DNA from 3 places in the Rhizobium sp. BG4 genome. Region 1 is predicted to be linked to each of the others. Evidence: predicted binding sites of a transcription regulator. Region 1 holds the regulator's gene; each other region holds the start of a gene.

The links. Region 1 encodes PhoB, which activates phosphate uptake and scavenging genes when phosphate is short. Its sites were predicted from a motif close to TGTCATNNANCTGTCAT; they were not measured.
Region 2: pstS (phosphate ABC transporter substrate-binding protein PstS) is a predicted target of PhoB. The motif match lies at 5,315-5,331, and genes of this name have one in related genera.
Region 3: F2982_RS00935 (DUF47 domain-containing protein) is a predicted target of PhoB. The motif match lies at 4,036-4,052, and genes of this name have one in related genera.

Annotation. Positions count from the first base shown of each region.
Region 1 is NZ_CP044125.1:1,324,248-1,334,772, forward strand. It holds gene F2982_RS06945 (Hsp33 family molecular chaperone) at 1-622, opposite strand, end outside; gene argF (ornithine carbamoyltransferase) at 717-1,634, opposite strand; gene F2982_RS06955 (aspartate aminotransferase family protein) at 1,674-2,873, opposite strand; gene F2982_RS06960 (GcrA family cell cycle regulator) at 3,300-3,833, shown strand; gene phoB (phosphate regulon transcriptional regulator PhoB) at 3,918-4,601, opposite strand; gene phoU (phosphate signaling complex protein PhoU) at 4,635-5,348, opposite strand; gene pstB (phosphate ABC transporter ATP-binding protein PstB) at 5,393-6,208, opposite strand; gene pstA (phosphate ABC transporter permease PstA) at 6,224-7,546, opposite strand; gene pstC (phosphate ABC transporter permease subunit PstC) at 7,543-9,024, opposite strand; gene F2982_RS06990 (substrate-binding domain-containing protein) at 9,184-10,218, opposite strand; gene phoR (phosphate regulon sensor histidine kinase PhoR) at 10,418-10,525, opposite strand, start outside.
Region 2 is NZ_CP044125.1:389,272-399,796, reverse strand. It holds gene F2982_RS02160 (tetratricopeptide repeat protein) at 1-1,785, shown strand, start outside; gene F2982_RS02155 (LysE family transporter) at 1,865-2,482, shown strand; gene F2982_RS02150 (cupin domain-containing protein) at 2,491-2,835, shown strand; gene F2982_RS02145 (hypothetical protein) at 2,848-3,744, shown strand; gene F2982_RS02140 (MarR family transcriptional regulator) at 3,748-4,209, opposite strand; gene F2982_RS02135 (SDR family oxidoreductase) at 4,359-5,156, shown strand; gene pstS (phosphate ABC transporter substrate-binding protein PstS) at 5,446-6,468, shown strand; gene pstC (phosphate ABC transporter permease subunit PstC) at 6,553-7,530, shown strand; gene pstA (phosphate ABC transporter permease PstA) at 7,532-8,383, shown strand; gene pstB (phosphate ABC transporter ATP-binding protein PstB) at 8,380-9,189, shown strand; gene F2982_RS02110 (DUF1194 domain-containing protein) at 9,305-10,060, shown strand; gene F2982_RS02105 (cytochrome P450) at 10,063-10,525, opposite strand, start outside.
Region 3 is NZ_CP044125.1:175,496-186,020, forward strand. It holds gene F2982_RS00890 (valine--tRNA ligase) at 1-116, opposite strand, end outside; gene F2982_RS00895 (DUF2497 domain-containing protein) at 236-1,114, opposite strand; gene F2982_RS00900 (protein-L-isoaspartate O-methyltransferase) at 1,334-1,978, opposite strand; gene F2982_RS00905 (hypothetical protein) at 2,344-2,568, shown strand; gene F2982_RS00910 (hypothetical protein) at 2,639-2,782, shown strand; gene F2982_RS00915 (hypothetical protein) at 2,882-3,037, shown strand; tRNA gene F2982_RS00920 (tRNA-Cys) at 3,198-3,271, shown strand; gene F2982_RS00925 (hypothetical protein) at 3,472-3,705, shown strand; gene F2982_RS00930 (hypothetical protein) at 3,762-3,929, shown strand; gene F2982_RS00935 (DUF47 domain-containing protein) at 4,076-4,717, shown strand; gene F2982_RS00940 (inorganic phosphate transporter) at 4,717-5,721, shown strand; gene F2982_RS00945 (hypothetical protein) at 5,731-6,030, opposite strand; tRNA gene F2982_RS00950 (tRNA-Asn) at 6,147-6,221, shown strand; gene F2982_RS00955 (hypothetical protein) at 6,251-6,568, shown strand; gene F2982_RS00960 (hypothetical protein) at 6,569-6,865, opposite strand; gene F2982_RS00965 (hypothetical protein) at 7,077-7,388, shown strand; gene F2982_RS00970 (deoxyribodipyrimidine photo-lyase) at 7,542-8,993, shown strand; gene F2982_RS00975 (FAD-dependent oxidoreductase) at 8,990-10,336, shown strand; gene F2982_RS00980 (DUF1365 domain-containing protein) at 10,339-10,525, shown strand, end outside.

The sequences.
Region 1 (10,525 bases):
CCGGCGCTTCCGGCAGGAACTGGGCGACGAGGCCGCCTGCCCGCCAGCGATGGCGCGGCTTGCCGCTGTCGTCACGGTCGAGCAGTTCGGCTGCAGCGAGACGAACCCGGGTCGGGATCTGCTCGGACTGGCGGAAATAGGTGCCGGCAATCTCTTCCAGCGAGGCGCCGTCGAGCGCGACGATGCCCTGATAGGGCTGGCTGAACTTGCCCTGGTCGATCGTGAAGGCGAGCACGCCCCTGCCGAGCAGCTGTTCGGGCTCGGTCTGGCCGGCGGCGATCGCTTCGTCGAGCAGCGCCTGATCGAAGCGCGCATAGGCGCGCACATTCTCAGGCGTCGAGAAATCGGCGACCAGCAGATCGACGGGGCCATCGCCCTTCGTCTGGACAGTGAACTTGCCGTCGAATTTCAGCGACGTGCCGAGCAGCACCGTCAGCACGATCACTTCGGCGAGAAGGCGGGCAACGGGTGCGGGATAGTGGTGGCGCTCCAGGATGGCGTCCAGCATCGGGCCGAGCTGGACGGCGCGGCCGCGCACATCCAGACCTTCAACCTGAAACGGGACAACATGATCATCACCGGCGAAATCGAACTCGCCAAGAGCGGCTGCAGCTTCTGCCATGGTCTTACTCCTAGTATTCAGAGCGGCAGACCAAGGCGTCTCTCCGCTCGCGCGGCCACGAGGCCGTCAGGCCGGATGTGGCGTCCAGTATGGTTCAGATCGCGCCCAGGCACCATGCAAGAATCGACTTCTGCGCATGAAGACGGTTTTCCGCTTCATCGAAGACCACGGATTGCGGGCCATCGATCACTTCGTCCGTGACTTCCTCACCACGATGGGCGGGCAGGCAATGCATGAACAATGCATCCTTGCCGGCCTTTGCCATCAAAGCCTGATTGACCTGATAGGGCTGGAAGACGTTGTGACCGCGAGCCCGATGTTCCTGATTCATGGAGACCCAGGTATCGGTTACCACGCAATCGGCGCCTTCGACCGCACGGTCGGCATCATGGCTGAGCAGGATTTCGGCGCCCTCATTGCGGGCCCAGTTCAGATAGTGATCCTTCGGCTCGGAACCAAGGGGTACGGCCATGTTCATGCGATAGCCGAAACGGGCAGCGCCTTCGACCAGCGAATGCAGCACGTTGTTGCCGTCGCCCGTCCAGGCGATCGTCTTGCCCTTGATCGGGCCGCGATGCTCTTCGAAGGTCATGATATCGGCCATGATCTGGCACGGATGGGTATCGTCGGTCAGCGCGTTGATGACCGGCACGGTGGCATGCTCGGCAAGCTCGAGCATGCGGTGATGCTCGGTGGTGCGGATCATGATCGCATCGACATAACGCGACAGGACCTTGGCGGTGTCGCCGATCGTCTCGGCGCGGCCGAGCTGCATTTCAGTGCCCGAGAGGAACAGTGTCTCGCCGCCGAGCTGGCGCATGCCGACATCGAAGGAGACGCGGGTACGTGTGGACGGCTTTTCGAAGATCATCGCCAGCATCTTGCCGGCGAGCGGCTTGTCGCCGGCGCCTGCCTTGAAAGCCTGCTTGCGCGAGATCGCATCATTCATGATGACGCGCAGATCGGCGGAGCTGACCGCCGAGAGATCGAGGAAGTGTTTGGGGGAAGCCATGTCGTCCTTACCTGTTTGCCTCGTAAGGCATCTATCCGTTCAAGCCGTCTTCTTGGCCTTGGCTGCGCGAATGCTCTCGGCGGCCTGCTCGATGCGTGCGAGGCCTTCGCGGGCTTCTTCCGCAGTCACCACCAGAGGCGGCAGGAGACGGATGACGTTATCGCCCGCCGGGACACCCAGCAGATGCGCGCTACGGATCGCAGCCAGGAGTTCGCTCGAGGGAACGACGGCCTTGATGCCGAGCAGCAGGCCTTCGCCGCGGATATCCTCGATCACGTCAGGATAGCGATCCTTCAGCGACGCCAGGCCCTGGCGGAAGACCAGCGACACGTCGCGGACGTGCTGCAGGAAGCCATCGGCGAGCACGATATCGAGAACGGCACTGCCAACGGCCATGGCGAGCGGATTGCCGCCATAGGTCGAGCCATGTGTGCCGGCCTTCATGCCGGAGGCCGCGTCAGCCGTTGCAAGGCAGGCTCCGAGCGGGAAACCGCCGCCGATGCCCTTGGCAACAGCCATGATGTCGGGGCTAACGCCGGACCATTCATAGGCGAAGAACTTGCCGGTACGGCCAACGCCGGTCTGGACTTCGTCGAGGATCAGCAGCAGGCCATGCTCATCGCAAAGCTGGCGCAGCGCCTTCATGAACTCGACGGTCGCTGGGCGGATACCGCCCTCGCCCTGTACGGGCTCGATCAGAATGGCTGCCGTCGCGTCGGTGATCGCCGCGCGGACGGCTTCGACATCGCCGAAAGGCACCTGGTCGAAACCGGGGGTCTTCGGACCGAAGCCTTCGAGATACTTCTCCTGGCCGCCGGCGGCGATCGTCGCCAGCGTACGGCCATGGAAGGCGCCTTCGAAGGTGATGATATGGAAGCGCTCCGGATGGCCCTTCGAATACTGGTAGCGGCGCGCGGTCTTGATCGCGCATTCCAGGGCTTCCGCACCCGAATTGGTGAAGAACACCTTGTCGGCGAAAGTCGCTTCCGTCAGCCGCCTGGCGAGCTTTTCCTGACCGGGGATCTCATAGATATTGGAGAGGTGCCAGACCTTCTCGGCCTGCGCCTTCAGCGCATCGACAACGTGAGGATGGCTGTGGCCAACGGAGGTCACGGCAACGCCCGCGCCAAAATCCAGATATCGCTCGCCGGTCTCGGTAATCAGCCAGACGCCCTCACCTCGCTCGAACCGCAGAGGGGCACGAGAATAGGTATCATATAGCGGCGCGGCTTCAGCCATGGCGCGGTCTCCTGTCAGCGTTATGGGCAACCGGACTCCGGCTAAAAAACCAGGTCCGAAAAATTAAAAATGCCGCCTCTCGGCGGCGCTGTGCACTATTTACTTTTCGCACTGCAATGTCAACAAAACTACGGCTTTCGTGGCTTCTGGGTGACGCTCAAGCGATGTCGCGTTTCATCAACAGCTAATGTTGCAGAAATGACTCTGTGGGGAAGCAAGTTGGGGAAAACTTGAAATTCGATTCATCCGGATTCCCGCGACTCTTGTCACGGAGTCAGCCTCACACTAGGTTAAAACTCAATTACTAGACTGCATGCGGCGGAACTAGTCACCAAAATTAGTCAAGCGTTTCTTGTGTCGGATTCATCCGGGGCAAACGGTGAAGGATTCTGCCTTCACAACGCTTAAACGGCGGAGACACAGGGCATGAACTGGACAGACGAGCGGGTCGAGAAACTCAAGAAACTGTGGTCCGAAGGGTTGAGCGCGAGCCAGATCGCGGCGCAACTTGGAGGCGTGAGCCGGAATGCCGTTATCGGCAAGGTTCACCGTCTGGCACTGCCGGGCCGTGCCAAGGCCGGCGGCAATGCGACGGCGGCACGAGCTCCGAAGCGCACGACTTCGGCACCGCGCGCTCCGAACTATGCATCGCGCATGACGACCCGCACCGTTGCCCGCCCGCAGGGCGCAACGATGCTGAAGGAAGAGATCGAAATCGACGTCATGGAGGAGATGGAATATCGTCCGGCTTCCAACGTTGTCGTGCCGATCTCGCGCCGTCTCGGCCTGACGGAACTGACCGAGCGTACCTGCAAGTGGCCGGTCGGCGATCCGCTGAAGGACGATTTCCATTTCTGCGGCTGCGAAAGCCCGGATTCTTCGCCCTACTGCACCTATCACCAGCGCCTGGCTTACCAGCCGGTCAATGATCGCCGCAGGGCCGCAGCCCGGGCAAACTGAGCCGGGTAAAGACAAACGAAAAACGGGCCTTTCGGCCCGTTTTTTTGTATCTGCTTGTCAGGAGGCCGTAGCCTCCTTGATCACTCAGGCTTCCATGGAATAACCGGCACCGCGGACGGTGCGGATGACATCCTGCATGTTCGAGAAGTTGAGCGCCTTGCGCAGGCGGCCGACATGGACGTCGACGGTACGCTCGTCGACATAGATGTCGTGACCCCAGACGCCGTCGAGCAGTTGCGAGCGCGAGAAGACGCGGCCCGGCGACGACATCAGAAACTCCAGGAGGCGGAACTCGGTCGGTCCGAGACGGACTTCGCGGGTCTTGCGGTGAACGCGGTGCGTTTCGCGGTCGAGTTCGATATCGCCGCACTTCAGCACGGTCGAGAGAACTTCCGGCTTGGCGCGGCGCAGCATCGCCTTGACGCGGGCAACGAGCTCGGGCGTCGAGAACGGCTTGACGACATAGTCGTCGGCGCCGGTCGACAGGCCGCGGACGCGCTCACTCTCTTCACCGCGCGCCGTCAGCATGATGATCGGCAAGCGCTCGGTTTCCGGGCGCATGCGCAGCCGGCGGCAGAGCTCGATGCCTGATACGCCAGGCAGCATCCAATCGAGGATAAGAAGGTCCGGCGTGCGCTCCTGAAGGCGGATTTCCGCCTCGTCGCCGCGCAGGATGGTATCGACTTCGAAACCTTCGGCTTCGAGATTGTAGCGAAGAAGCACGCTCAGTGCTTCTTCGTCTTCAACGACTGCAACTCTCGGGATCATTCTATTCTGTCTCCTGAGGCCCGGTCCGGATGATTATTCCGTTACCGCGCCGACGGTGTTGGCGGTGTCGTCCTTCGGACGCTCGCCTTCCGGCTGAGCGCCGGTCGCCATGTAGTAGATGGTTTCAGCAATGTTCGTGGCGTGGTCGCCGATGCGCTCGATGTTCTTGGCGCAGAAGAGCAGATGCGTGCAGCTGGTGATGTTGCGCGGATCTTCCATCATGTAGGTCAGGAGCTCGCGGAACAGCGACGTGTACATCGCGTCGATTTCCTCGTCGCGCTCGCGGATCGACTTCGCCTTGTCGGCAGCGCGCGTCGTGTAGACGTCGAGCACCTCCTTCAGCTGGACGAGCGCGAGCTCGGAGAGATGCTCCAGGCCACGGGCGAGCTTGCGCGGAACGCCGGTGCTCTGCACGGCGATGACGCGCTTTGCGGTGTTCTTGCCGAGGTCGCCGACGCGCTCGAGGTCTGCGGCGATGCGGATCGAACCCATGATCTCGCGCAGGTCCGACGCCATCGGCTGGCGGCGGGCGATGGTGACGATCGCCTTGTCGTTGATCTCGCGCTCGGCGTGATCGAGGATCACGTCGTCGGAGATGACCTTCTGCGCCAGCGCCGCGTCGCCGTTGACGAGGGCGCGGACAGCGTCGGAAACCATCTGCTCGGCCAGGCCGCCCATTTCGGAAATGCGGCGCGAGAGGAACTTCAGGTCTTCGTCATACGCAGAAAAAATATGTGTCGATGCCATGGGGAAAGTCCTTGAGTGTCTATCGGGGGTCGTGACGCCAAAGATCAGCCGAAGCGGCCCATGATATAATCCTGGGTGCGCGGATCGTCCGGATTGGTGAACATCTTGTCGGTGTCGTTCTCCTCGACGAGGTTGCCGAGGTGGAACATGGCCGTGCGCTGCGAAACGCGGGCGGCCTGCTGCATGGAGTGCGTGACGATGACGATCGTGTAGGCTTCGCGCAGCTCGTGGATCAGTTCCTCGACCTTTGCGGTGGCGATCGGGTCGAGTGCCGAGCACGGCTCGTCCATCAGGATGACTTCTGGCGAGACTGCAACAGCGCGGGCGATGCAGAGGCGCTGCTGCTGACCACCGGAGAGGCCGGTGCCGGATTCATGAACGCGGTCCTTGACCTCGTTCCAGAGGCCGGCGCGCTGCAGGCTGGTCTCGACGATCTGGTCCATGTCGGCCTTGGTCTTGGCGAGACCATGGATGCGCGGGCCGTAAGCGACGTTCTCATAGATCGACTTTGGGAACGGGTTCGGCTTCTGGAACACCATGCCGACGCGGGCGCGCAGTTCGACCACGTCGATATCCGGATCGTAGATATCGTCGCCATCGAGCGTGATCTTGCCGGTGACGCGGCAATTGTCGATCGTGTCGTTCATGCGGTTCAGGCTGCGCAGGAAGGTGGACTTGCCGCAGCCGGACGGGCCGATGAGCGCCGTAACGGTGTTTTCGCGGATGTTCAGCTTGACGTCGAAGAGGGCGCGCTTTTCGCCGTAATAGACGGAAACGTCCTGGCCGATCATCTTGTAGGGAATGCTGTTCATCTTCTGGTCCAGAGCCTTTTCAACTGCTGCTTCTGTCAACATGTTCATTGGGTTTTACTCCGTTTACCAGCGGCGCTCAAAGCGACGGCGCAAGAGGATGGCTCCTAGGTTCATGACGATCAGGAACAGGAGAAGGACGATGATGGCACCCGACGTACGTTCGACGAAGGCGCGTTCGGCTTCGTTGGCCCACATGTAGACCTGGACGGGGAGCGCCGTGGACGGGTCGAGAGGCGTGGCCGGTGCATTGGCGACGAAGGCGACCATGCCGATCAGCAAGAGCGGCGCGGTTTCGCCGAGCGCGTGCGCCAGGCCGATGATGGTGCCGGTCAGGATGCCCGGCATGGCGAGCGGCAGCACATGGTGGAACACCATCTGCATCTTCGAGGCGCCGAGACCGAGAGCGGCCGCGCGGATCGACGGCGGGACGGCGCGAAGAGCCGCACGCGTCGCGATGATGATCGTCGGCAGCGTCATCAGCGTGAGCACCAGACCGCCGACCAGCGAGGCCGAGCGCGGCATGCCCATGAAGTTGATGAACACTGAGAGACCGAGCAGACCGTAGACGATCGAGGGAACCGCAGCCAGGTTGTTGATGTTGACCTCGATGAGATCCGTCAGCCGGTTCTTCGGTGCGAATTCCTCGAGATAGATCGAGGCGGCGACACCGATCGGCAGCGACAGCACAAGAACGATCGCCATCAGATAGAGCGAGCCGATGAGGGCAACGCCGAGGCCGGCGGCTTCAGGACGGCTGGAATTGCCGTTGACGAAGAGGCCCGTGTTGAACTGCTTGAAGAGAGCGCCGCTCGACTTCAGTTCGTTCATCCAGCCAACCTGCTTGTCGTTGACCTTGCGGTTCTTCTCATCGACGCTCAGATCGATCTGGCCCTTGTTGGCGCTGTCGACATTGGCGTCGGCCAGAACCGTGACGTTGATCGTCTTGCCGATGATCGACGGGTCGGCGACGACCATGTCGCGCAGCTGGATCGGAGCGCCCTTGGAGAGCATCGCCGAGGCATCGCGCACGTCGGGACGGCTCGATGCGTTGATGTTGAGCTGCTTGACGATGGCGTCACGCAGCAGGGCGCCGTAATTGGCGGCGATCAGGACGGACGGATCGGTCGCGCGCTTGTTGCTCGGATCGATCGTCTTTTCGGTGAACTCGATCGGCAGCGAGATCGCGGTCTGCTGGAAGGCCGTGTAGCCCTGACGGATGACCGTCGACAGCAGGATGACCAGGAAGATCAAGCCGAAGGAGATTGCGGCAATGCCATAGGCCTGGAAGCGGCGTTCGGCGGCATAGCGGCGCTTGATGCCGATGTCCCGGCGCGCAGGCGCCTTGGATACGAGAGTGCCGGAAACCGGAGAAGCGATATTCGTCATTCGTACTGCTCCCGGTATTTGCGCACGATGTAGAGCGCGTAGATATTGAGGCAAAGCGTGATCAGGAAGAGCGTGATGCCGAGCGCGAAGGCGACGAGCGTCTGCGGCGAGGTGAATTCAAGGTCACCCGTCAGCTGGTTGACGATCTTGACGGTCACAGTGGTCATCGGCTCGAACGGATTGATCTGCATGCGGGCGGCAACACCGGCTGCAAGCACGACGATCATGGTTTCGCCGATGGCGCGCGAGGCGGTCATCAGCAGTGCGCCGACGATGCCCGGGAGAGCAGCGGGAAGCACTACCTTCTTGATGGTTTCGGAGCGCGTGGCACCGAGGCCGAGCGAACCGTCACGCAGGGCACGTGGCACGGCGGTGATGATGTCGTCCGACAGCGAGGAGACGTATGGGATCAGCATGATGCCCATGACGATACCGGCGGTCAGAACGCTCTGTGCCTGGATGAAGTTCGTGTAGTTGCCCGTCAGGAGGCCGCTGACCTGCGAGGAAAGATCGCGCAGGAACGGGCCGACGGTGACGAGGGCGAAGAAGCCGTAGACGATGGTCGGGATACCGGCCAGAACTTCGAGCAGCGGCTTTGCCAGCGAGCGAAGCTTCGGCGAGGCATATTCGGCCATGTAGATCGCCGCAAACAGGCCGACCGGAACGGCGACCAGCATGGCGACGAAGCCGATATAGAGCGTGCCGAGCAGCAGCGGGATGAGACCGAACTGGCCTTCCGACGAGCTGCCGGCGCCGGCAAAGCGCGGATCCCAGACGGTGCCGAAGAAGAATTCGAGCGGTGGGACGCTGGCGAAGAAGCGCAGGGCTTCCGACAGCATCGACAGAACGATGCCGATCGTCGTCAGAATGGCGATCGAGGATGCCAGGAGCAGACCCCAGAGCATGACGCGCTCGACGCGGTTACGGGCGCGGAAGCGGGGCGTGATGCCGCGCAGCGCATAGAGCGCACCGGCAACGGCAAGCACCAGCACGATGGCGCTCATGATCAGGCGGCTGCCAGCGCTTTCGGCGTTCAGCAGCTTGGCGGCGTCCAGCATGTAGGGCTGCGGCTCGCCGGCGAGCGGAACGCCCTTTTCGTTGAGCTTGGCCTGGACGGCCTTGGTGTCGGCACCGAGCGCGGTGAGCTCGTCAGCCGTCAGCAGATTGAACCCGCGGCCGATAGTGGCGACCATGCTGTAGCTCAAGTCCTGCTCGGCAGCACTCTTGGCCTTCACATCTTCAGGGAAGGCGTTGCGGACGGTGGATTCGATGATGCCCGGGCTGGCGGCGAGCCAGACACAGAGAACGACGAGGGCCGGAAGGACGGCCCAGATGGCGGCATAGGCGCCGTAGTAACCCGGCCGCGAATGCAGCGCGGAAGACTTGCCCCCGGCAAGCGCCGTGGCACGGCTGCGGGCGGCCACATAGGCCAGCGCGCCGAACACCACGAGACACAAGAGTATAATGGATGTGCTCATTCTTTACGTCCCCAGGCGCTCAGCCCCAAGAGCATATGCGGCGATGTCCCCGCACAGCTTCCCAATCATGGACAAACTCAAAACCTTGCCATGCAGCGGCAAGGGTACTGTCATTAGAAAACCGGCGCGGCACCCCCTGATGCCGCGCCGGCTTATGCATTACATGGTCTTTTCGGCTTCGACGGCCTTGCGGATTTCTTCGCGCTCGGCGTCCGGAGCAGCAACCAGGCCGTATTCGACGAGCGGGCTGTCAGGGCCGATCATCTGGTCGGATACGAAGAAGTTGACGTATTCCTTCAGGCCCGGGACGGCGCCGAGATGTGCCTTCTTGACGTAGAAGAACAGCGGGCGGGAAACCGGGTAGGTGCCGTTCGAGATGGTCTCGGTCGACGGAACGATGCCGCTCATGGTCGCGACCTTGAGCTTGTCAGCGTTGTTTTCGTAGAAGGAGAGACCGAAGACGCCAACGCCGGTCTTGTTGGCAGCGATGCGTGCCAGCGTTTCCGGATAGTCGCCGTCGATGTCGACTGCAGCGCCGTCCTTACGGACTGCAACACAAGCCTTGGCCTGAGCAGCCTTGTCGGTGATTTCCTTGGCGATAACTTCCTGAGCGCCCGAAGCCTTGCAGCCTGCAGCGAGAACGTTCAGTTCGAAGACTTCGCGGGTGCCGTGCTTTTCGCCCGGGATGTAGGCAGCGATATCAACAGCCGGGAGCTTCGGGTTGACTTCCGACCACTTCTTGTAGGGGTTGGCAACGAGCTTGCCGTCAACGACGACCTGAGCGGCCAGAGCCTTGTAGAGGTCTTCCGGAACGTAAGCGACGTCGGGGTTGGAAGCGTCGGTTGCGAAGACGATACCATCATAACCGATCTTGACTTCCTGGATGTCCGTTACGCCCGCAGCCTTGCAGGCTTCCATTTCGTTCTTGTTGATCGGACGCGAAGCGTTGGCAACGTCGATCGTGTCTTCGCCGACGCCCTTGCAGAATTCCTTGAGGCCAGCGCCCGTGCCGCCGGATTCAACAACCGGCGTCTTGAAGTTGGTGAAGGTTTCGCCGAAGGACTCGGCAACGATCTTGGCGTAAGGCAGAACGGTGGACGAGCCGGCAACCTGGATCTGGTCGCGAGCGGCTGCAGCGCCTGCAAAAGCAACGGTTGCGGCGAGAGCGGCAACGGTGAGTTTAAGCGTGTTCATCAGAAAAATCTCCCGGCATTGGGCTTTGTGTGGGCAGGCCCCCCAGGGCCCTCGCATTGCCTTTTTTCATCGGCAGCCACTCTTTAGCCCCTGATGCACAGAGCTTTTATGTCACTTTGATGAAACATTTGTGACAGTCTAAAATACTGAAATTCATAGATAAAATTTTTCGATGTAATGGGTGTGTTGCGGCTTTATGTCAAAACCGCACGGTAAAGGCCGTTCCCTTGCCAACCTCGGACTTAACGATCAGCCGTGCACGATGGCGGGTTAGGATATGCTTGACGATGGCAAGCCCCAGACCGGT
Region 2 (10,525 bases), 930 kb from region 1:
GTGGCAGACGATCCGCGCGGCGAATTGCGCTGGTGCCTCAGCCGGATCCGCTCGCTGATCGGCGAGCGCATCATCGCCCATGGCGATACCGTCGCACTCGATCTTGCCGGTTGCGCCATCGATGCCGTCGAGGCCACTGCCGCTTGCCGCGAGGGACTGGGCGGCCTGCCGCAGGAGCGGCTGCGCCGGCTTGCGGACCGGTCATCCGGCGAGTTCCTCGATGGCCTCGTCATCGAGCGCCATCCGGCCTTCGAGACATGGCTGGTTTCCCAACGCCGCCGCTTCCGTGAAATCCAGGCGGAAATCCTCGCAGCCATCGCCGATCGGCTCGATGCCAGCGAACGGCTTCCCTATCTCGACCGCTGGATCGAGATCGCCCCTTTCGATCTGAAACCGCATGAACTGCTGCTGGCGACACTCGCCTCGGAGGGCCGCGTCCGCGAGGCGGAGGAGCATATGAAGGCTGCGGCCAGAGCCTTCGCCGCTGAAGGGCTCGATGCCGGTTCGCTGCGCCGGACCTGGGAAGGCGCCCGAAGTGCGAGAACTTCAGCAGCTGCACAGCCCGCCGAGCCGCAACCGCCGGAGCCGGCCAAGAGCGGCGCCCGCCGCGCCTCGATCGCCGTCATGCCCTTCAACGATATGTCGGCCCTGGCGATCCCCGGCGGCACGGCGGATGCGCTGGTCTATGACATCATCACCCGGCTCTCGAAGCTGCGCACGCTGCGGGTGATCGCCCAGGGCACGATGTTTGCGCTGAGGGAGCGGCCGCGCTCTCCCGGCGAGATCGCCGCCGCACTCGATGTCGATTACGTCGTCAACGGCACCTTCGAGCGCATCGCAACCCGCCTTATCGTCCGGCTAGAGCTGACGGAGGCGCGGACCAACACCATCGTCTGGGCCGACAGCCTCGATCAGAACGCGGCGGAAACGCTGACCTTGCTGGAAGAGATCGGCACCCGCGTCGTCGCCTCGATCGAGCGCGAGGTGGAGACGCTGGAACGCAACCGCGCCATCCTGAAGCCGCCCAATTCGCTGGATGCCTGGGAGGCGCATCACCGCGGTCTCTGGCACATGTTTCGCTTCACCAAGGGTGATAACGACCAGGCACGGAATTTCTTCGAAACGGCGATCAGCCTCGATCCGACATTCGCACGCGCTTATGCCGGGCTTTCCTTCACCCACTTTCAGAGCGCCTTCCAGCATTGGGCGGACCGCGACGCGGAAACCGAGCTCGCCTATCGCGCCGCCAATCAGGGTCTCATGGCCGACGACCGCGATCCGGCCGCCCATCTCTCCCTCGGCCGGGCACATTTCCTGCGCAAGCAGCATGATCAATCGGTCGCCGAGCTGCAGCAGGCCGTCGATCTCAGCCCGAGCTTTGCGATCGCGCATTATTCGCTGGCCTTCGTTCAATGCCAATCCGGCGATCCGCTGTCGGCGCTGGCCGCAGCCGACCAGTCGCAATCGCTCAGCCCCTTCGATCCGATGCTCTTCGGCATATTGGCCAGCCGGGCGATCGCGCTGGTGCGCCTCGGCCGTTTCGACGAGGCAGCCGATTGGGCGGCGAGGGCGGCGGCCCGCCCGAATGCGCATGCCCATATCATGGCGATCGCCGCGTTCTGCCTTGCGATCGCCGGCCGGCTCGATGAGGGGCGGGCGCATGTCGCGGCACTGAACCAGCGATATCCCGGCTATCGCATGGACGATTTCTTCATCGCCTTCCATCTGGCCCCGGCCGATCAGGCACCCTTTCGAGATGGAGCAAAGCGCGTCGGGCTGGAATAGCGCCGCCCACGGCCTTGGCCGCCGGATGCAAAGCCTCTAAGCTCGCGCTCGAAATCCATTCTCGCGAGTCCGCAGCCCCATGCTTCTTCTCTCCGTTGCCGCCATCTGGGCCGTTGCCGCCATCACGCCCGGCCCGAATTTCTTCCTCGTGGTGCGCACGGCGCTCGAAGGCTCTGCGCGCGCTGCGGTCGCGGTGATCGCGGGCGTCATTCTCGGCACCTTCTGCTGGGGACTGGCGGGCTGGCTCGGCATCAGCGCGCTATTTGCGGCCGCCCCCTTCGCCTATCTCTTCCTGAAGATCGCCGGTGGCGCCTATCTTCTCTGGCTCGGCGCCAAGCTGCTCTGGCGCACCTACCGGCACGGCGCGCTGCCGGGCGAACCCGTGCTGCGCCCCGCAATCAGCCCGAAGCAGGCTTTCTGGTCCGGCCTCGCCACCAATCTCGCCAATCCGAAATCCGCCTTCTTCGTCGCCAGTCTATTCGCCGCGACGTTGCCGGCCGATCACTCCTGGATGCACGGCGCGCTTGCCGTCGCCACCATGGTCCTGGTCTCGTCGCTCTGGTACACGCTGGTGCTGACGATCCTGCGCAATCCGGCCGTTGCCGGTGCCTATGCCCGCGGCCGCCGCGTCATCGATGCCATGGCCGGCGTCATCTTCATGGGCTTCGGCATGAAGCTCCTCACATCCGCCCGCTAGGAGGCCCTATGCCGAACCAGTTCGTTTTCGATATCGACGCCGTCGAACCGGAGGCCGGTGCTCCCGATGCGGACCGCATCCTCGCCGGCGATCCGCAGTTCCGCACCTGGAATTTCGAGGAAGCCGAAGGCGGCCTCTACGCCGGCATCTGGGAGGCGACACCCGGCAAGTGGCGCATTTCCTACGACGAATGGGAATATTTCAACGTCCTCTCCGGCCACTCGATCGTCACCGAAGACGGCGGCGCCGCCGTTCACCTCAAGGCCGGTGACCGCATGATCCTCAGACCCGGCTTCAAGGGAACCTGGGAAGTCATTGAAACGACTCGCAAGGATTACGTGATCCGGCTGTAGGCGTCGTTGCGGATGATTGCGGTCCTTGCCTTCTCCCTGATCGTCGCAGTCGTGCCTTTGGCGGCGCTGGGATGGCTCGCCCTACGCCTCGATCGCCATTGGGAGAAGGTCTTCTGGCTGCTGGCTGTCGTTCTTGCCTGCGTGAACTACCGGGTCTGGACAGCCTCGCGTTTCGATGACCGGATGGGCCTCGATGTCGCTTTGGCGATTGTTCTGACATCCGCATCGCTGCTGGTCTTTTCCGTTCCGCTCGCTGTCCGTGCTGTCGCCGCCCGCAAAACCCGGTCCGGTTCCGTGAGGTCTGCTTACTCTGCAGGCGAGGCCGCGCTCACGCGGTATTCCAATGCAAGCGATTGGCTGGCGGCCATTCTCTTTGCTGCGATTTTGCCGGCGATATTCCTGATCTGGTTCGGCCTGCTGGCGCGCATGTCAGGTATGATCGCCATCACTATGGTTGCCGCGATAGCGCTGGCCTGCGCTGCCGCTTATCGAAGGCTCGCGTGGCCGGATGCGTTTCTCAAACGGATCTGCGCCGTCGGCTTTCTGGCTTTCGTGACGATCGGCCTCGTTACCGCGGGCACCGCAGCCGCAGTGCACCGGTCAGCGGTCGAAATTGCCGCAGGCCGTTCTTACTGCATTCAGTCCGGCGGGGAGCCTGTCCGCAATACTCTTGACCTGTCGATACTGACATTGCGCGAACAGCCGGTAACGCAGCATGGTGGGGGAGCGCTATATCTTCGCAACCATGCCATTCTGGTCATCGATGATCCCGACGGGCGCAGGGTCCTCAACTGGTCCTACGGCAGCTGGACCTTCAAGCGGGAGAGCCGCTTCAACAGTCCGGACATATCCTCCCGTCCGGAGATCACTTGCAGTCCCCAGAGCCGGGGCGGCTACACCTGGCTCTAACCCTCACTGCCGGAAACTGTCCGCGAAAGTATCGGACGAGATCAGATTGAGGGCGTTGCGCAGTTCCTGGGCAGCTTCGGGGCCAAAGTTATGGTCGAAGCGCTGGCGGGCGTCCTGCCAGAGGCGGTGGGCTTCTTCCCATTTTGCGAGGCCAGAAGCGGTCAGCGTCACGCGCTTGACGCGCCGGTCCTTCGTGTCGGGCACGAGTTCCACCAGGCCGTCGCGGATCAGCGGCTTCAGCGTATGGCCGAGCGCCGAAAGGTCCATGACCATGCTGTCGGCCAGGAATTTCAGCGAGGGATTGCCGCTCATATGGATCTGCGTCAGCAGCGTATGCTGCGTACCCTTCAGGCCGCTCGGCGCCAGCACCTCGTCGAAGAGCTGGCCGAGCTGGCGCGTGGCACGGCGGATCGCGCTGTTGCTGCAGACCTGCCAGCTCTCGAAACGCGTGTTCTGATCACTCATCGCCATTCTCCTTGCGCCGGTATCCGCGCTTCGGCCCTCTGCCGTCAACATCGGCGTTAAAAAATCTCGCGGCTGCTCTTGCGGATAATCCGTCTCGTCTCAATATAGTGGCATATACCACTAAATCCAATGATGGAAAGGATTGCCTCATGTCCCGCTCTTCTCTCGGTACCGCTCTCATCACGGGAGCGTCTTCTGGCATCGGCGCCACTTATGCCGATCGCCTCGCCAAGCGCGGCTATGATCTGCTGCTCGTCGCGCGCGATGCCGGCCGGCTCTCCGCGCTTGCTGGGAAGCTGAAGGCGGAGCATGGGATCGAGGCCGAAGTGCTTGCTGCCGACCTGACCAGCCGCGACGATGTGCGCAAGGTCGAGAAGCGGTTGCGCGAGGATGCGTCGATCACTCTCCTTGTCAACAATGCCGGGATCGGCGCACGGGGAACGCTGCTCGAAGATGACATCGACTATCTTGAGACGATGATCGAGCTCAATGTCGTCGCCGTGAACCGTCTCGGCATTGCTGCAGCCCAGACCTTCGCGGCGCGGGGCAGGGGCGGCATCATCAACATCGCATCGGTCGTGGCCTTGCTCGCCGAGCGCTTCAACGGCGTCTACAGCGGCACCAAGGCCTTCGTTCTCAATCTGACGCAGGCGATCAATGCCGAGATTGCGGGCAAAGGCGTCAAGGTACAGGCCGTTCTGCCCGGCTTGACGCGCACCGAAATCTTCGAGCGCAGCGGCCGCTCGCTTGAGCAGCTGCCGCCGTCGATGGTGATGGATGCCGGCGATATGGTCGAGGCATCGCTTGCCGGCTTCGACCGGGGTGAGCTAGTCACGATCCCGTCACTGCCCGATGCTGCTGACTGGAATGCGTTTGACGCGGCGCGCGCAGCACTTGCTCCGAACCTCTCTCATGACAAGCCGGCAGCCCGCTACGGCGTCGCCTGACGGCATCCGATATGTCCGGCTGCGTCAAACCAACGCAGCCGGACATTAACTTTTTGTAATGTTTACATGGCTTTAACGGCTAAATCCTTGATTTAGTGATCGAACATCTTTGCACGCCGTGTGTGTCCTGACAGGCTGACTCCGAACTGTCGCAGAACTGTCATCAAACTGTAATGTGCAGCGCCTAGCCCGCCTTTGCGACGGGAAATTTCAGCGCCCTTGCCAATGGATACCCCCTCCATGGCGCCGGTCTCGTCGATTGTTCGTTCCATTCAGGGAAGAGACCATAATGCTCACCAAGAAACTTCTTTCGGCCTGCCTCGGCGCCGGCCTGGCTGCGGCTTTCGCAGTCTCCGCTTCTGCCGCCGACATCACCGGCGCTGGTTCGACCTTCGTCTATCCGGTTCTGTCCAAGTGGTCTGCGGACTACAACAAGCAGACCGGCGACAAGCTGAACTACCAGTCGATCGGCTCGGGCGGCGGTATCGCCCAGATCAAGGCTGCAACGGTCGATTTCGGCGCTTCCGACGCTCCGATGAAGCCTGAAGACCTTTCGGCCGGTGGCTTCGGCGAGTTCCCGGTCGTCGTCGGCGGCATCGTTCCCGTCATCAACGTCAAGGGCATCAAGTCCGGCGAACTCAAGCTCTCGGGCAAGGTTCTCGCCGACATCTACCTCGGCAACGTCACCAAGTGGAATGACAAGGCCATCGCCGACCTGAACCCGGGCCTCAAGCTGCCCGACAGCCAGATCGCCGTCGTTCACCGCTCGGACGGCTCGGGCACCTCGTTCAACTGGACGAACTTCTTCTCCAAGGTCAACCCGGACTGGAAGTCCAAGGTCGGTGAAGGCACCGCCGTCAACTGGCCGGTCGGTATCGGCGGCAAGGGCAACGAAGGCGTTGCTGCCTACGTCACCCGCGTCAAGGATTCGATCGGCTACGTCGAATACGCCTACGCCCTGCAGAACAAGCTGCCCTACGTTCTCGTGGAGAACGCTGCCGGCCAGTATCCGAAGCCGAATGCAGACAGCTTCTCGGCTGCTGCTGCCAGCGCCGAATGGGGCAAGGCTCAGGACTTCTACCTGATCATGACCAACGCTCCGGGCGAAAAGGCCTGGCCGATCACCGCAACCACCTGGGCGATCATGTACAAGCAGCCGAAGGACGCCGAGCGCTCCAAGGCCGCCTTCGCCTTCTTCAAGTGGGCGCTTGAGAACGGTCAGAAGGAAGCCTCTTCCCTCGACTACGTTCCGCTGCCGGCCAGCCTGGTCAAGCAGATCGAAGATTACTGGACCGCGTCCTTCAAGGGCTAAGTCCTCCGTGAATGCCGGGGCAGGGAGCGTTTCTCTCTGCCCCGATTGCTTTGAAGCCCCCTCAAAAGCAAGTCGAGTATAGATATGAGCGAAGCACTGGCATCGCTGCCGGCCGTTGGGCCGGAGGTGAAGCGCCGCGATGGCGCCACCGGCGACCGCATTTTCTTCTGGATCGTGATGGGCTGCGGCCTATTCGTTCTCGCAGCCCTTCTGGCCGCTGCAATCTCCATGGCATGGGGCGGGCTTCTGGCCTTCCGCACCTTCGGCTTCGGTTTCATCACCGGCACCGAATGGGATCCCGTCGCCCAGCACTTTGCCGGTCTGGTGCCGATTTACGGCACGCTGGTCACCTCTGCGCTGGCGATGCTGATCGGCGTTCCCATCAGCCTTGGCATTGCCGTCTTCGTCACCGAAGTCGCGCCGCGCTGGCTGCGCGGACCGATCGGCGGCGCCATCGAGCTGCTCGCCGGCATTCCCTCGATCATCTACGGCATGTGGGGCCTTTTCACCTTCGCCCCCTTCATGTCCGATTATGTCCAGCCGGCGCTGATCGACTGGCTTGGGCCGATCCCCGGCATCGGTCTGCTGTTCTCCGGCGCTCCGATGGGTATCGGCATGCTGACGTCAGGCATCGTGCTGGCGATCATGATCATTCCCTATATTTCTTCGGTCATGCGCGACGTCTTCCTCGTCGTACCCGCGCAGCTGAAGGAATCGGCCTATGCGCTGGGTTCGACCCGCTGGGAAGTGGTGCGCGATATCGTCATCCCGCACACCCGCACCGCCGTCGTCGGCGGCATCTTCCTTGGCCTCGGCCGTGCGCTCGGCGAAACCATGGCCGTCACCTTCGTGCTCGGCAATACGCACAACATCGCGATCTCGCTGATGGAGCCCGGCAACTCGATCGCCGCCGCCATCGCCAACGAATTCACCGAAGCCGATACCGACATCTATCTGTCGTCGCTGATCGCGCTTGGCTTCATCCTCTTTGTCGTCACCTTCATCGTCCTTGCGGCTGCAAAGCTGATGCTGCTGCGCATGGCAAAGCAGAGAGGCGAGTAACATGAGCGTTTCCTCCTCCCTTTATCGCAGCCGCCAGATCAAGAGCGCCATCGCGCTGACGCTTTGCGTCGCCGCCACCGGCCTCGGCCTCATCTTCCTGATCTGGATCCTCTGGACGACGCTGATCAACGGCCTCTCGGCGCTGAGCCCGAAGCTCATCACCGAAATGACCCCGCCGCCGGGCGAAGACGGCGGTCTTGCCAATGCCTTCATGGGCAGCCTGATGATGGTGGTTCTCGCTGTCATCATCGGCACGCCGGTCGGCGTGCTGGCCGGCACATATCTCGCCGAATTCAGCCGCGGCAAGAAGATCGGCGATATCATCCGCTTCATGAACGACATCCTGCTGTCGGCGCCGTCGATCATCATCGGCCTGTTCGTCTACGAGCTCGTCGTGCGCCAGACCGGCCACTTTTCCGGCTATGCCGGCGGCATCGCGCTCGCCTTCATCTTCCTGCCGGTGGTCGTGCGTACCACCGACGAGATGCTGCGGCTGGTGCCAGACGTCATGCGCGAGGCTGCACTCTCGCTCGGCATTCCGCGCTGGAAGGTCACCGTCGCCGTGCTCTATCGCGCAGCGTCCGCCGGTATTCTGACCGGCATCCTGCTCGCTGTCGCCCGCATCTCCGGCGAGACGGCACCGCTGCTCTTCACCGCGCTCAACAACCAGTATTGGAGCACGGACATGTCCGAGCCGATGGCCAACATCCCGGTCGTCATCTTCCAATATGCGATGAGCCCCTATGACGAATGGCATGTGCTCGCCTGGGCCGGCGCCTTCGTCATGACCGCAATCGTGCTGCTGCTCAGCGTGGGTTCCCGCGCCGTTCTGAACCGCAAAGGTGGCAAATGATGCTGCAATCTTCCTCCACATTAGACACCCGCAGGACCGCGACGCCGATGGCTAACGACAAGCTCACCCTTGAAGACGTCAACTTCTACTACGGCGATGCCCATGCCATCCGCAGCGTCAGCCTCAATTTCCCCGAACGTCAGGTCTCGGCGCTGATCGGCCCCTCCGGCTGCGGCAAGTCCACGCTGCTGCGCATCCTCAACCGCATCTACATGCTCTATCCGAAGATGCGCGCCACCGGCACGGTCAAGCTCGACGGCGAGAACATCCTCGACCCGCGCTATTCGATGAACGAGCTGCGCGCCCGCGTCGGCATGGTGTTCCAGAAGCCGGTGCCGTTCCCGATGTCGATCTACGACAACATCGCCTACGGCATCCGCCACCACGAACGCCTCGGCAGGGCCGACATGGACGTCCGCGTCGAGCAGGCGCTGCGCCAGGCAGCCCTCTGGGACGAAGTGAAGGACAAGCTGAAGGGCAGCGGCCTCGGCCTTTCCGGCGGCCAGCAGCAGCGTCTCTGCATCGCCCGCGCCGTCGCCCTTCGCCCGGAAGTGCTGCTGCTCGACGAGCCGACCTCGGCGCTCGACCCGATCTCTACCGCCAAGGTCGAGGAACTGGTGTCGCAGCTGAAGACCGATTTCACCATCGTCATCGTCACGCACAACATGCAGCAGGCGAGCCGCATCTCCGACAACACAGCCTTCATGTATCTCGGCGAACTCGTCGAATACGGCCCGACCTCGCAGATCTTCCAGGCACCGAAGAACAAGCGCACCGAGGACTATATCACCGGTCGTTACGGCTGACGCCGCAACCGCTCGGTTATATCCATATAGGCGTATCCAAATGTGCTAATGTACAGCCGATGGTGCTTTCGATAAGACGGCCGCATCGCTAGCGGCATGCCGCGCGGGGGGCACCATGGTTCGGACAATGATGCGCCGATGGCTTCTGCATGGAGCCGTCGCAGGAGTTCTGCTTTCGATCTGCATGACATCGGACGCCGCTGCCAGCGAAAGGATCGATCTGGCGCTGGTGATTGCCGCCGACGTCTCGACATCGATGGATCCGCGCGAAAAGGCGATGCAGCAGGAGGGTTTCGTCGCCGCCTTCCGCCAGCCCGAGATCATCGACGCGATCGGCCGCGGGAAATATGGCCGCATCGCCGTTGCCTATTTCGAATGGGGTGGCGACCATGGTCAGCGCATGATCATCCCATGGACGCTGCTGAAGGACGAGGCCGACTGCTGGATGTTCTCGCTGCGGCTTGCGGAGAATTCCCCGACGAAACTGCGCCGCGGCACCTCGATCAGCGAGGCGCTCTCCTATTCGGCGTCGCTTCTACGCCAGAGCGGCTACGCGCCCGAACGCCTCGTCGTCAACATCTCCAGCGACGGCGTCAACAGCATCGGCCGCGATGTCGAGCCGGTGCGAAGAGAACTGATCGCCGGCGGCATGACCATCAACGCTCTCGTCATCAGCGCCCGCGGCGAGCACGACGATGACGAGCCGCCGCTCTCGCCGGAAGCTCTGTTCTCCTATTTCCACCGCGAGGTCATTGGCGGCCCAGGCGCCTTCGCCATGCCGGTCCGCTCGGCCGCCGACTACCCGAGTGCCATATACCGCAAGCTCCTGCGCGAAATCGGCGGCTTTGGGGAGATTGCGGATAAGCGCTGAGCTCACCACGCCAGATCGAGCCTCTCCAGCCCGTGGAAGTGGTAGACGTCCTTGACCTCCGGAACCTTCGCCATCCGGAGACCCGGCAGGCGCTTGAAGAGGATCGGCAGGACGATGTTGAGCTCGAGACGCGCCAGCGGCGCGCCGATGCAGAAATGGATGCCGGCGCCGAAGGAGAGGTTGGGGGCTTCGTTGCGATCCGGCTTGAAGGTGAGGGGATCGGTGAACTTCGCCGGGTCGAGATTGGCGGCCGCCAGGATGAGGCTCACCTTGTCGCCGCGCTTGAAGGAGATGCCGTCGATCTCGACGGGCTCGAGCGCCCAGCGCTGGAAGATGTGAACGGGCGCGCAGATGCGCAGCGTTTCCTCGACGGTCCGCTCCGTTGTCGGTTCGTCCTTGAAGAGGAGGGCGGGATCGCAGCCGTTATCAAGGATGACCCGCACCGAGTTGCCGATCTGGTGAACG
Region 3 (10,525 bases), 1.1 Mb from region 1:
GTGAACGTTTCGGCACCAGGCTTCTTGTTGGCACCGGCACGGAAGGCATCGGCTTCGTCCCATTTCGCAGCGATTTTCGGTTCGACTGCGGCGGAATCATAGGTCTTGTCGAGCATTTTATGACCAAACTTCGGGGTTTTAGGATGCGGGTTTGTAAATAGGATGGCTGCAGGCAAGTCAATAAAAAAGCCGCCCCGGAGACCGGAGCGGCGCATTCGGCAAAAGGCGTTTCCGGTTAGCGGCGCGGACCGCGCGCCACGCGCTCGATTTCCTCGCGCACGAGGCGCTCGACCAGCGTCGGCAGATTGTCGTCGAGCCATTCGCGCAGCATCGGGCGCAGCATGTCCTCGGCGATCTCGTCGAGAGAGCGGCGCTCGGCGCCGTCGATCGCCAACGCCAGCTCTTCGAAGGAGCGCGCAACCTGGAGGCTGGCATCCTGCGAGATCAGCGCCTGGGCTTCTTCGAGAACCTGCGGCAGGAAGGAGGGAACCGGTGCTTGCGCAACGGGTGCCGGAGCAACCGGGGCTTCAGGCGCCATCGACGCCTGCGGCTCGGCAACCGGCTCGATCTCGGATTCCACGGCCTGCGGCAGCGGCTCGGGCTCGGCAGGCTGAACTTCGGCAACAACCGGAGCAGGCTTCGGCGCCGGCAGCGGCGCAACAACCGGTGCAGCGGCGACCGGCTCGACCGGACGGCGGATTTCCTCGGCAACAGGTGCGGCAACGGGTTCCGGTTGACGGAAGACCGGCGGCAATTCGCGCGGCGGCTGGGCCGGCAGGCGCTCGGAAGCGGCGCGGACGCGGGCGGCGACATCGGCGAGCGACATGGCGCGCGCCGGCTGCTCGGCCTCGCGGGTGCCAGCCGAATTGGCGGCAACAAAGCGGGGATCCTGCGTCAGCACCGGCTCGGGGAATTCGACATTGGCGTAGGTGTCATCGACCGTCAGGTGGATGTTGGAATCGTGACCTTCATCCTCGGCATCGTCACCGTAAACCGGAGGCAGAGACGGGGAAATGGCCTTGCCGGCGCCCGGCTCATTGCTCTCGATGATCTGGCGGATCGACGCCAGGATCTCTTCCATGGACGGTTCACGCGCTACGCTTGGCTGAGCCATATCTATCCCCGTTAAGCTTAAAGCAACGATCGGATTGCATGGAGTGGGCATCCGAATCACCCAGACAGTAGAATACCCAGACGCGAAAAAAATCATCGCGAATCAAATGAATGCGTCCATGCACAGTTTTGTTGGATGAACTGGCGGGCAGCAAATGAAGCCTGGAAACAGAAACGGGCGCCCGTGGCGCCCGCATCGAAAAAGCCCTTTAGGAAAGGCTCAGAATACGAATTCGCGAAGCTTGGCAAAGCCTGGAAGCGGCTTAACCGAAGCGTTGAAGAAGACGTTTTCGGAAACCGCGCCGCGCTCCGAAACGAAGACCTTGGCGCGGGCCGCATTGCCGTAGCCTTCGACGGTGACGAGACGGCCGCCTTCGGCGAGCTGGCCGAGAAGCGAAGCCGGAACTTCCTCGACGGAACCGTTGACGAAGATCAGATCGTAGGGGGCGCCAGCCGTGTGGCCCTTGGCGAGATCGCCTGCAACGACCGACACATTCGCATAGCCGGAGAGATTGGCCTTGGCCTGCTCGGCAAGCGATGCGTCGGATTCGAGCGCGACGACGGAGCCTGCGGTCAGCGACAGCAGCGCCGAGGTATAACCCGTGCCGCAGCCGACTTCGAGAACCGTGTCTTCCTTGGTGATCGCGGCAAGCTGCAGCAGCTTGGCGAGCGGCGAAGCTTCCATCAGGAAGCGGCCGGGACAGATTTCGACATCGTTATCGATATAGGCCAGAACCTTGGCCTTCTCGGGAACGAACGCCTCGCGCGGAACCGTGAGGAACGCGCTCAACACGGAATGGGACGTCACGTCCGTCGTACGGATCTGGTTGTCGACCATCTTTACGCGTGCTGCTTCGAAATCCATCGTATCCTCTCGCCCGGTTACCGCGGCCATGTGTTCCGTCTCTTAATCCCGGGTTCGGATGCTTTCAAGGCTCCGTTCGCGCCTGCGGCAAGAATCCTTGCGGCATATCGGCCGCCTTTGCGGTGCAGGAGCGCTTTCTGAACTCCGAAGTGGAACAAAGCTTTCCCCTGTGGTATTATTGCAACCGGAGGAAATGAGGAGGAGCAGGCTATGTCTGCCTTTTTCGTACATTTGACGTTCTTCGACCTTTTCATCGCTGTGGCGCTCGTCGGCGTACTTTGCTGCGGGCTCGTCAACAGCCGGACGAGTTGAAGATAAACACAGCGCAGCAGGCAGGAATCAGACGGCCCGCTCTTTAGGTTTGAATGCGAAGCACGGGTTTTACGATTTTCATTCTGCTGCTGATCGCCGCCGCGAGCGTCATCCTCGCGGGCGTGCTGTCCTTGCGGCTATCCGTGGCGGGAACGCTCGGAGATTGCTTCGAAGGCGCTTGCGGTTACACGACCGTGTTCGTGGCCTGGCCGGGCTTTACGCTGATCTTTTTCGCCGCCGGCAGCTATCTCTACCTGAAATCCGGCCCGAAGCGCTGATTGCAGCCTTCAGGAATCCGTCAGCTTTGTACAGCATAAGCTAAAAAACAAAGGCAGAGACGGAGCCCGCATGAACAGATCCCTGATGCTTGGCGCCTGCTTCATCGGCGGGCTCATCGTCATCATTCTCTGCATTCCGCTGATTGCGTCGAGCACGCCCGGTGTGATCACCGGCGGCATTTCGCCCCTTCCCTCGCTCAGAAGCGTGAATTGAGAGCCTGCGCTCGCCGACCGGCGGCGGGCAGAATCAGCGCATCGTCTTCAGAAGCGCCATGAGAGCGGCGGAATCGGCGCGCGCCATGAGGTCCTGAATATGTCCCTCGACCAGTTCGCCGACGGCATCAACGGCTTCCTGCTCGCTCCACCCGGCCTCAACCGCGGCCTCGATCAGATCGCGGAACGCATACTGCAGCGCATCCTGACAGCGTATGTGCCGGTCCGGATCATCCCTGGTGACAAAGGGTTTTGAGATATTCCTCATATAAGGATAATGAGCGGATTCGCCGAATGATCAAGCGCATTGAATGCGACGGCCGGATGACCGCCCGATTTTTTTCGGAAAACACCTCTTGCGGTTTCCTTTGGATCATTCTAAATCCGCGCCACCACTGAACAAGTCGTTCACGGATGGCCTCGTGGCGGAGTGGTGACGCAGAGGACTGCAAATCCTTGTACCCCGGTTCAATTCCGGGCGAGGCCTCCAACTTCAAACAATCCCCGCTTGAATGATTCCGAATATAATCGCGATGATTTCATCGCGCGGGATCGTATTGCCCATTTTTGGGATAATGCTGTTTTAGGCTTATCTTATTTGTGAATAGACCAATCCTCAACTTCTGATAATATAGACAGATCTAAAATCCCATGTGACGTTGTATCTTGCGTATAGCGGCAGGATAACACATGGCGAAAACACGATATATTTTCGATCATCGATCCGAAAAGGCCGTTCTCTATCAAGCCGGCAAGTTTCTCTTCCCGATCGGCGGCAGCAAGGCCGAGCATTGGGTGGATGGCGACTATGTCTTTTCTCTTGCGACGCAGAAGATCACCTACTGGATTCTCGGCAGGGATTTGTACGGCCATCTCGGCAATGGCGAATTGACGCGCGATCCGGTTTTTTACTTCGGTGAGTGAAGCTCTTGACATTTGCATTCACGAGAACAAAATAGGAACAAACGACGGAGGTTCTTATGACGCATGCCGAGCAGGTTATCGCAAATGCCCTCGCGACCGTCGCCGCCAGCCGGGCGGAACGGGAGAAGGACGAGGAACGCCGCAGGCGGGTTTTCGGCAAGATCGAGATCGGCCTGCCGCTGCCGCAGATCAAGAACAGGCAGCTGACGCTCGATCTTCATTGAGAGTGTGACAGCTGTGGCGGCCTGTGTGATCTCAGCCGTAAACGCGTGGAAAAGCCCGAGGCTGCGGCCCTTCCCGGCCAGCTTTTATTGCAACAGAACCCCATTTGTGACAGTTGCGTGACAACTCAAGCATCCACGGGGTCACCATGTTAAGCTGGTTTCGCAAACTTCTTCCGCGCGAAGACCGATTCTTCGATCTCTTCGCTCAGCATTCCCGCACCGTCGTCGGCGCCGCAGAAGCGCTGAACGAACTTCTGGCCGGGAACGATCCCGAGCGCCATTGCGAGCGCATTGTCGCGCTCGAAAACGAGGCCGACGATATTACCCGCGACGTTCTGCTCGCGGTCCGCCGCAGCTTCATCACGCCCTTCGACCGCGGCGACATCAAGGATCTGATCCAGTCGCTCGACGATGCGATCGACATGATGCACAAGACGGTCAAGACCATCCGGCTGTTCGAGCAGAAGAGCTTCGATCCGGGCATGCAGGAAATGGGCAAGGAAATCGTCAAGGCAGCGCATCTGATTGCCGAGGCCGTTCCGTTGCTCGACCGCATGGGCGCCAACGCGCCGCGGCTGACGGCGATCGCCGAAGAGGTGACGCGCGTCGAGGGCCGGTCCGACGAGCTCTACGATCTCGGCCTCAAGGATCTCTTTCGCCGCCACGGCGCATCGAACCCGATGGCCTATATCATCGGCAGCGAGATCTATGCCGAGCTCGAGAAGGTCGTCGACCGTTTCGAGGACGTCGCCAATGAAATCAGCGGCATCGTGATCGAGAACGTCTGATGGATGCCACCCTCGCCTTTCCGCTGCTTGCCGGGCTGATCGCCGTCGCGCTGTTCTTCGACTTCCTGAACGGACTGCATGACGCGGCGAACTCGATCGCCACGATCGTCTCGACACGCGTTCTCAGGCCGCAATATGCGGTGTTGTGGGCGGCGTTCTTCAACTTCATCGCCTTCCTGTTCTTCGGCCTGCATGTCGCCGAGACCCTCGGCACCGGCATCATCAATCCTGAGATCGTCAGTCCGATGGTGATCTTTGCGGCACTGATGGGCGCGATCATCTGGAATATCGTCACCTGGGTCTTCGGTATACCGTCGAGCTCCTCGCATGCGCTGGTCGGCGGCCTCGTCGGCGCGGGGCTTGCCAAGGTCGGTTTCAGCTCGATCGTCTGGGGCGGCCTGTTGAAGACGGCCGGCGCCATCGTGCTGTCGCCGATGATCGGCTTCCTGCTGGCACTGTTCCTGGTGCTCGCGGTCTCCTGGATCTTCGTGCGCCAGACGCCCTTTGCCGTCGACAGCACCTTCCGCATCCTGCAATTTGTCTCGGCCTCGCTCTATTCGCTCGGCCACGGCGGCAATGATGCGCAGAAGACGATGGGGATCATCGCCGTGCTGCTCTATTCGCAGGGCTATCTCGGCGGCAGCTTCCATGTGCCGCTATGGGTGGTGCTGTCCTGTCAGGCGGCGATGGCGCTGGGCACGCTCTTCGGCGGCTGGCGAATCGTCCACACGATGGGCTCGAAGATCACCAAGCTCAATCCGATGCAGGGCTTCTGCGCCGAGACCGGCGGCGCGTTGACGCTGTTCGGCGCCACCTGGCTCGGCATTCCAGTCTCGACGACGCACACGATCACCGGCGCGATCATCGGTGTCGGCGCTGCCAAGCGCGTCTCGGCCGTCCGCTGGGGGCTTGCCGGCAATATCGTGGTTGCCTGGGTCGTCACCCTGCCCGCGGCAGCGCTGATCTCGGCGCTGTTCTATTGGGCCGCCAGCCTCTTCGCCTGATGTGAGGCCTCAGTTACCGGCGGGCCTGCCCCGCCGGTGCCACCATAGCGACAGCCTGCGGCGCCAGCGCCGGGCGATCGGCAGGTCGTGCGACAGCACGATGAAGCCCAGCGGCAGCATCCAGAAGCCGAGGATGGGCAAAAATCCCAGCAAACCGCAGATGATCAGCAACAGGCCGATGGCCATGCGTGCGATGCGCGAGCGCGGCAGCGGTATGCGCCATGACCCAAGAATGAGTTCTCCGGTCGCGTGATCGATGCCGAAACGCTTTTCGCGCTTTTTATCCGTGTTGTTTTTCCCGTCAGTCATCCACAGGAGATGGGGATAAGTCCAATAATTGCAAGGAGATGTCATTTTTTGAAAAAACCGCTTGGCAAATCGAACAAGCATTTGTATTAGCCCACTCACACCGCGGCAAGCGGTGATCCCTGGTAGCTCAGCGGTAGAGCATTCGACTGTTAATCGACAGGTCGCCGGTTCGAATCCGGCCCGGGGAGCCAGTTTCATCAGCGATAAGCTGACAGATTGAATGAGCCGGTTCGACCACGAACCGGCTCTTCTTTTTTCCACGACATCGAAACTCGGAACAATCATCCGCCTCGCCTCTTACCACTTTATGGCAGATGATTTTTCAGAACGTTGCGAGCAGGCGCTCCGGGTCTTCATGCGGGAGTTCGGCATCACCGACCGCGACCGGGCGATGCGCCACATCGTCAAGGACTGGCTGATCAGCCACGGCTATTCGAAGCCCGCAGACGAGGCCGACAGCACGCAAGAGCGCGCGGACGGCCGCGATCCTGAATTCGTGCAATACCCAAGCTATTACAAGGATGGCGGTAGCCTTTGATCAGAGCGCCGAGGCGCTGATCAGGTCGCAATCGATTCTGAGGCCGATATTGCTGACGCAGACGGCTCCGGCATCGGCGGCGACCTGCGCCGGATCATTGGCGGCGAAGCGGAACGGTGCGGGCACCCGTGTCGGCTCGGACGGCCAGAGGACCGGCCGGGAGAGGTCGAGGCGCGTGGTCTCCGTCGCCTCGGTCTTCAGCATCGCGGTGGCGGCCATCATGCCGCCGATCGTCACAGCGACCGACAAGGCTGCCTTGAACGACATATCCGCTGCTTCGAAAAAAGAAATGACCATTGGAGACCCCGGCGCTGCATCATGCGGCTGAGGGCTTCCTAGCGGCGCCCCGACGCATCTGCCAGCGGCTTTGCCTGTTAAGGTTTACGCGTAACCACGCTGCCCTGCGGCCGCCTGAAACCTCTGCGGGAAAGTTCGGAACAATGACGCGGCCCGCGGGTTCCGTTTCTGTCACCCCTAGAGAAAAAGCAGATCAAGGAGGAGTTTCTCCATGCGTAAGACATTTGCCGCAGCCTCGCTGCTCGCCCTCGGGCTCGCCGCTCCGGCCTTCGCCCAGTCGGCACCGGCTTACGACACCACGGCTCCCGATGCGCCGCTCTATTCTTCCGACGCGAGCAACGACAGCAACGGCTCCCATCCTGTCCGCATCGAGCGCGTCGATCCGACAACGACACAGAGCATTGCGGAGCCCCGCGGCGTTCTGGAATGCCCGAACATGCCGCGTCAGGGCCAGGGTGTGGATAGTCGCGCCGGCCAGGGCGGCGCTTCGATCAGCGAGCGCTGCCGCGAATACGACAACTGATCTTCGAAACAGCCAAGCGAAAAGGCCGGTTCTCACCGGCCTTTTTCATGTGCGCGGCAAGGCGAATAAAACTGTCTTCCCAACTGAAACTTTTGATCCAAGCCTACCGTAGATACGTAGCAGACCAAAAGAACGGGACAGGGAACGAAAGCATTGGCGAAGGCAGCGGAAAAACCGGTTATTCTCTGGTTTCGCAAGGATTTGCGTCTCGACGACAATCACGCGCTGCACGAAGCCTGCGCCTCTGGCCGCCCGATTATTCCCCTTTATATCCGCGAGCCGGAAACGTCGGGCAACGGGCCGTTGGGTGCTGCCCAGGCATGGTGGCTGCACCATTCGCTGGAGGCGTTGGAGACCTCGCTGCACAAGCACCACGGCAAGTTGGTGCTGATGACTGGCAATGCGCTGGAGGTGCTGCAGGCGCTGGTCAAATCCACCGGCGCGGAGACCGTGCTCTGGAACCGGCGCTACGATCCGCCGGGCATTGCCGTCGATATGAGGATCAAGCACGAGCTGGAGCGTCAGGCGGTCGAGGCGCGCAGCTTTGCCGGGCAGCTGCTGCATGAGCCTTCGAAGCTGAAGACCGGCGGCGGTACGCCCTATCGCGTCTACACGCCGTTCTGGCGGGCGCTCGAAGGCTCGGGCGAGCCGCCGCATCCGCTCGATGCACCGAAGAAATTCTCCTTCCCTAGCCATTGGCCGCATTCGGAGCCCCTCGCCTCCTGGAAGCTGCTGCCGGTCAAGCCCGACTGGGCATCGGAATTCAGCGATATCTGGACGCCGGGCGAAGATGCGGCGCTGGAGAAACTGCAGGATTTCGTGGACGAGCGGCTGAACGGCTACAAGAAGGATCGCGATTTCCCGTCGGTTGCCGCGACCTCGATGCTCTCGCCGCATCTGGCACTCGGCGAAATCTCGCCGGCACGGATATGGGAGGCGACGCGCGGTCTCTCCAAGCGGGTGCCGTCAGACGATCTCGTGCATTTCCGCAAGGAGCTTGCCTGGCGCGAGTTCTGCTACCACCTGCTCTTCCATTTCCCGAAGCTTCCCTATGCCAACTGGAACGACCGCTTCGACGGCTTCGAATGGCATAATGACAAGGGACATTTCAAAGCCTGGAAGCGTGGCCTCACCGGCTACCCGATCGTCGATGCAGGCATGCGCCAGCTCTGGCGCCACGGGATCATGCACAATCGCGTCAGGATGATCACCGGCTCGTTCCTGATCAAGGACCTGATGATCGACTGGCGGCGCGGCGAGAAATGGTTCCGCGACACGCTCGTCGATGCCGATCCGGCAAGCAACGCCGCCAACTGGCAATGGGTGGCGGGATCGGGCGCCGATGCCTCGCCGTTCTTCCGAATCTTCAACCCGATCCTCCAGGGAGAGAAGTTCGACCCCGACGGAGATTATGTGCGGGAGTTCGTCCCGGAGCTCGCAAAGCTCGACAACAAATATATCCACCGCCCCTTCGAGGCGCCGGCGGCCGCGCTTGAAAAGGCCGGCATCGTGCTCGGCGAGACCTACCCGAAACCGATCGTCGATCACGCCAAGGCCCGCGACCGGGCGCTGAAGGCCTACAACGCCATAAAGGACGCTGCATGAACGCGCATTTTCATCTCGCCCGGCCGCCCGAAAGCCGCTTGAAGATCGCCGTCATCGGCTCGGGAATATCGGGTGCATCGGCTGCCTGGGCGCTGAACCCGGTGCACGACGTCACGCTGTTCGAAAAGAGCAGCCTGCCCGGCGGGCACACGGCGACGGTCGATATCGACTATGACGGACAGCGTGTCCCGGTCGACACGGGCTTCATTGTCTACAACGAACATTGCTATCCGAACCTGACGGCGCTGTTTGCCGAACTCGATGTCGCGACCCACGCCAGCGACATGAGCTTCTCACTGTCGCTTGATCAGGGGCGGCTGGAATGGAGCGGCTGCGGCCTGTCCTCGCTATTTGCCCAGAAGCGCAACCTGCTGCGTCCCTCCTTCCTGCTGATGATCCGCGAGATCCTGCGCTTCAACCGGACCTGCCTCGAAGACCGGGCCGCAGGTCATCTGGCGTCGCGCTCGATCGGCGACTATCTTGACTGGCGCGGTTTCTCGCCGGGATTCACCAACAATTATCTGGTGCCGATGGCGGCAGCGATCTGGTCGACGCCGTCGCAGCGGATGCTGCAATTCCCGGCCGAGCATTTCGTCAATTTCTTCGACAATCACCGGCTGATCTACAGCAAGCAGCATCAGTGGCGCACGGTGACCGGCGGCAGCCGCAACTATCTCGAAAAGCTGCTGGCGCCGCTCGGCAGCCGCCTGAAGCTATCCTGCGGCGTGCGCGGGGTGATGCGGCATGCCAATGGCGCGACCGTCATCGACGAGAGCGGCAACGAGCAGCATTTCGACAAGGTGATCTTCGCCTCGCATAGCGACCAGACGGCGCGGATGCTCGTCGATGCCAGCGACCGGGAAAAGCGGCTGCTCGCCGCGGTTCCCTACCAGCCGAACCGGGTCGTGCTGCATCGCGACACGGCATTGATGCCGAAGCGGCAGAAGGTCTGGGCCTCCTGGAACTACCTGCGCTCCAGCCAGGAGGATGGCCGGGCCGGCGTTGCCGTCAGCTACTGGATGAACCGGCTGCAGGGCATCGACCAAAAGCTGCCGCTGTTCGTGACGCTCAACCCGGATCGCGAGCCCGATCCTTCCAAGGTCTTTGCCGAGTTCAGCTACGAGCATCCGCAATTTTCCGCCGATGGCATGAAGGCGCAGCAGGAGATCGCGGCAATCCAGGGCAAGAACAATTGCTATTTCGCGGGCGCCTGGACCGGCTACGGGTTCCATGAGGATGGGCTAGTATCCGGTCTGGCGGCGGCAGAGGCTCTGGGCGGGGTCATTCCCTGGCGAACTACCGGAGCCTCCTCCCGCGCCCCTCTCCTGGAGGCCGTTGCGTGACGATGCGGCCGCAGAGTTCTGGTGCCAGCATGGAGCGGAACGGTCCGCCACCCGACGCGCCTGCCGTGCTCTATTGCGGCCATGTCATGCACCAGCGGATGAAGCCGTTCGGCCACCGGTTCCGCTACAGCGTCTACTCGCTGATGGTAGATCTCGATCGTCTCGATGAGGCTGACGGTCTCTCGCCGC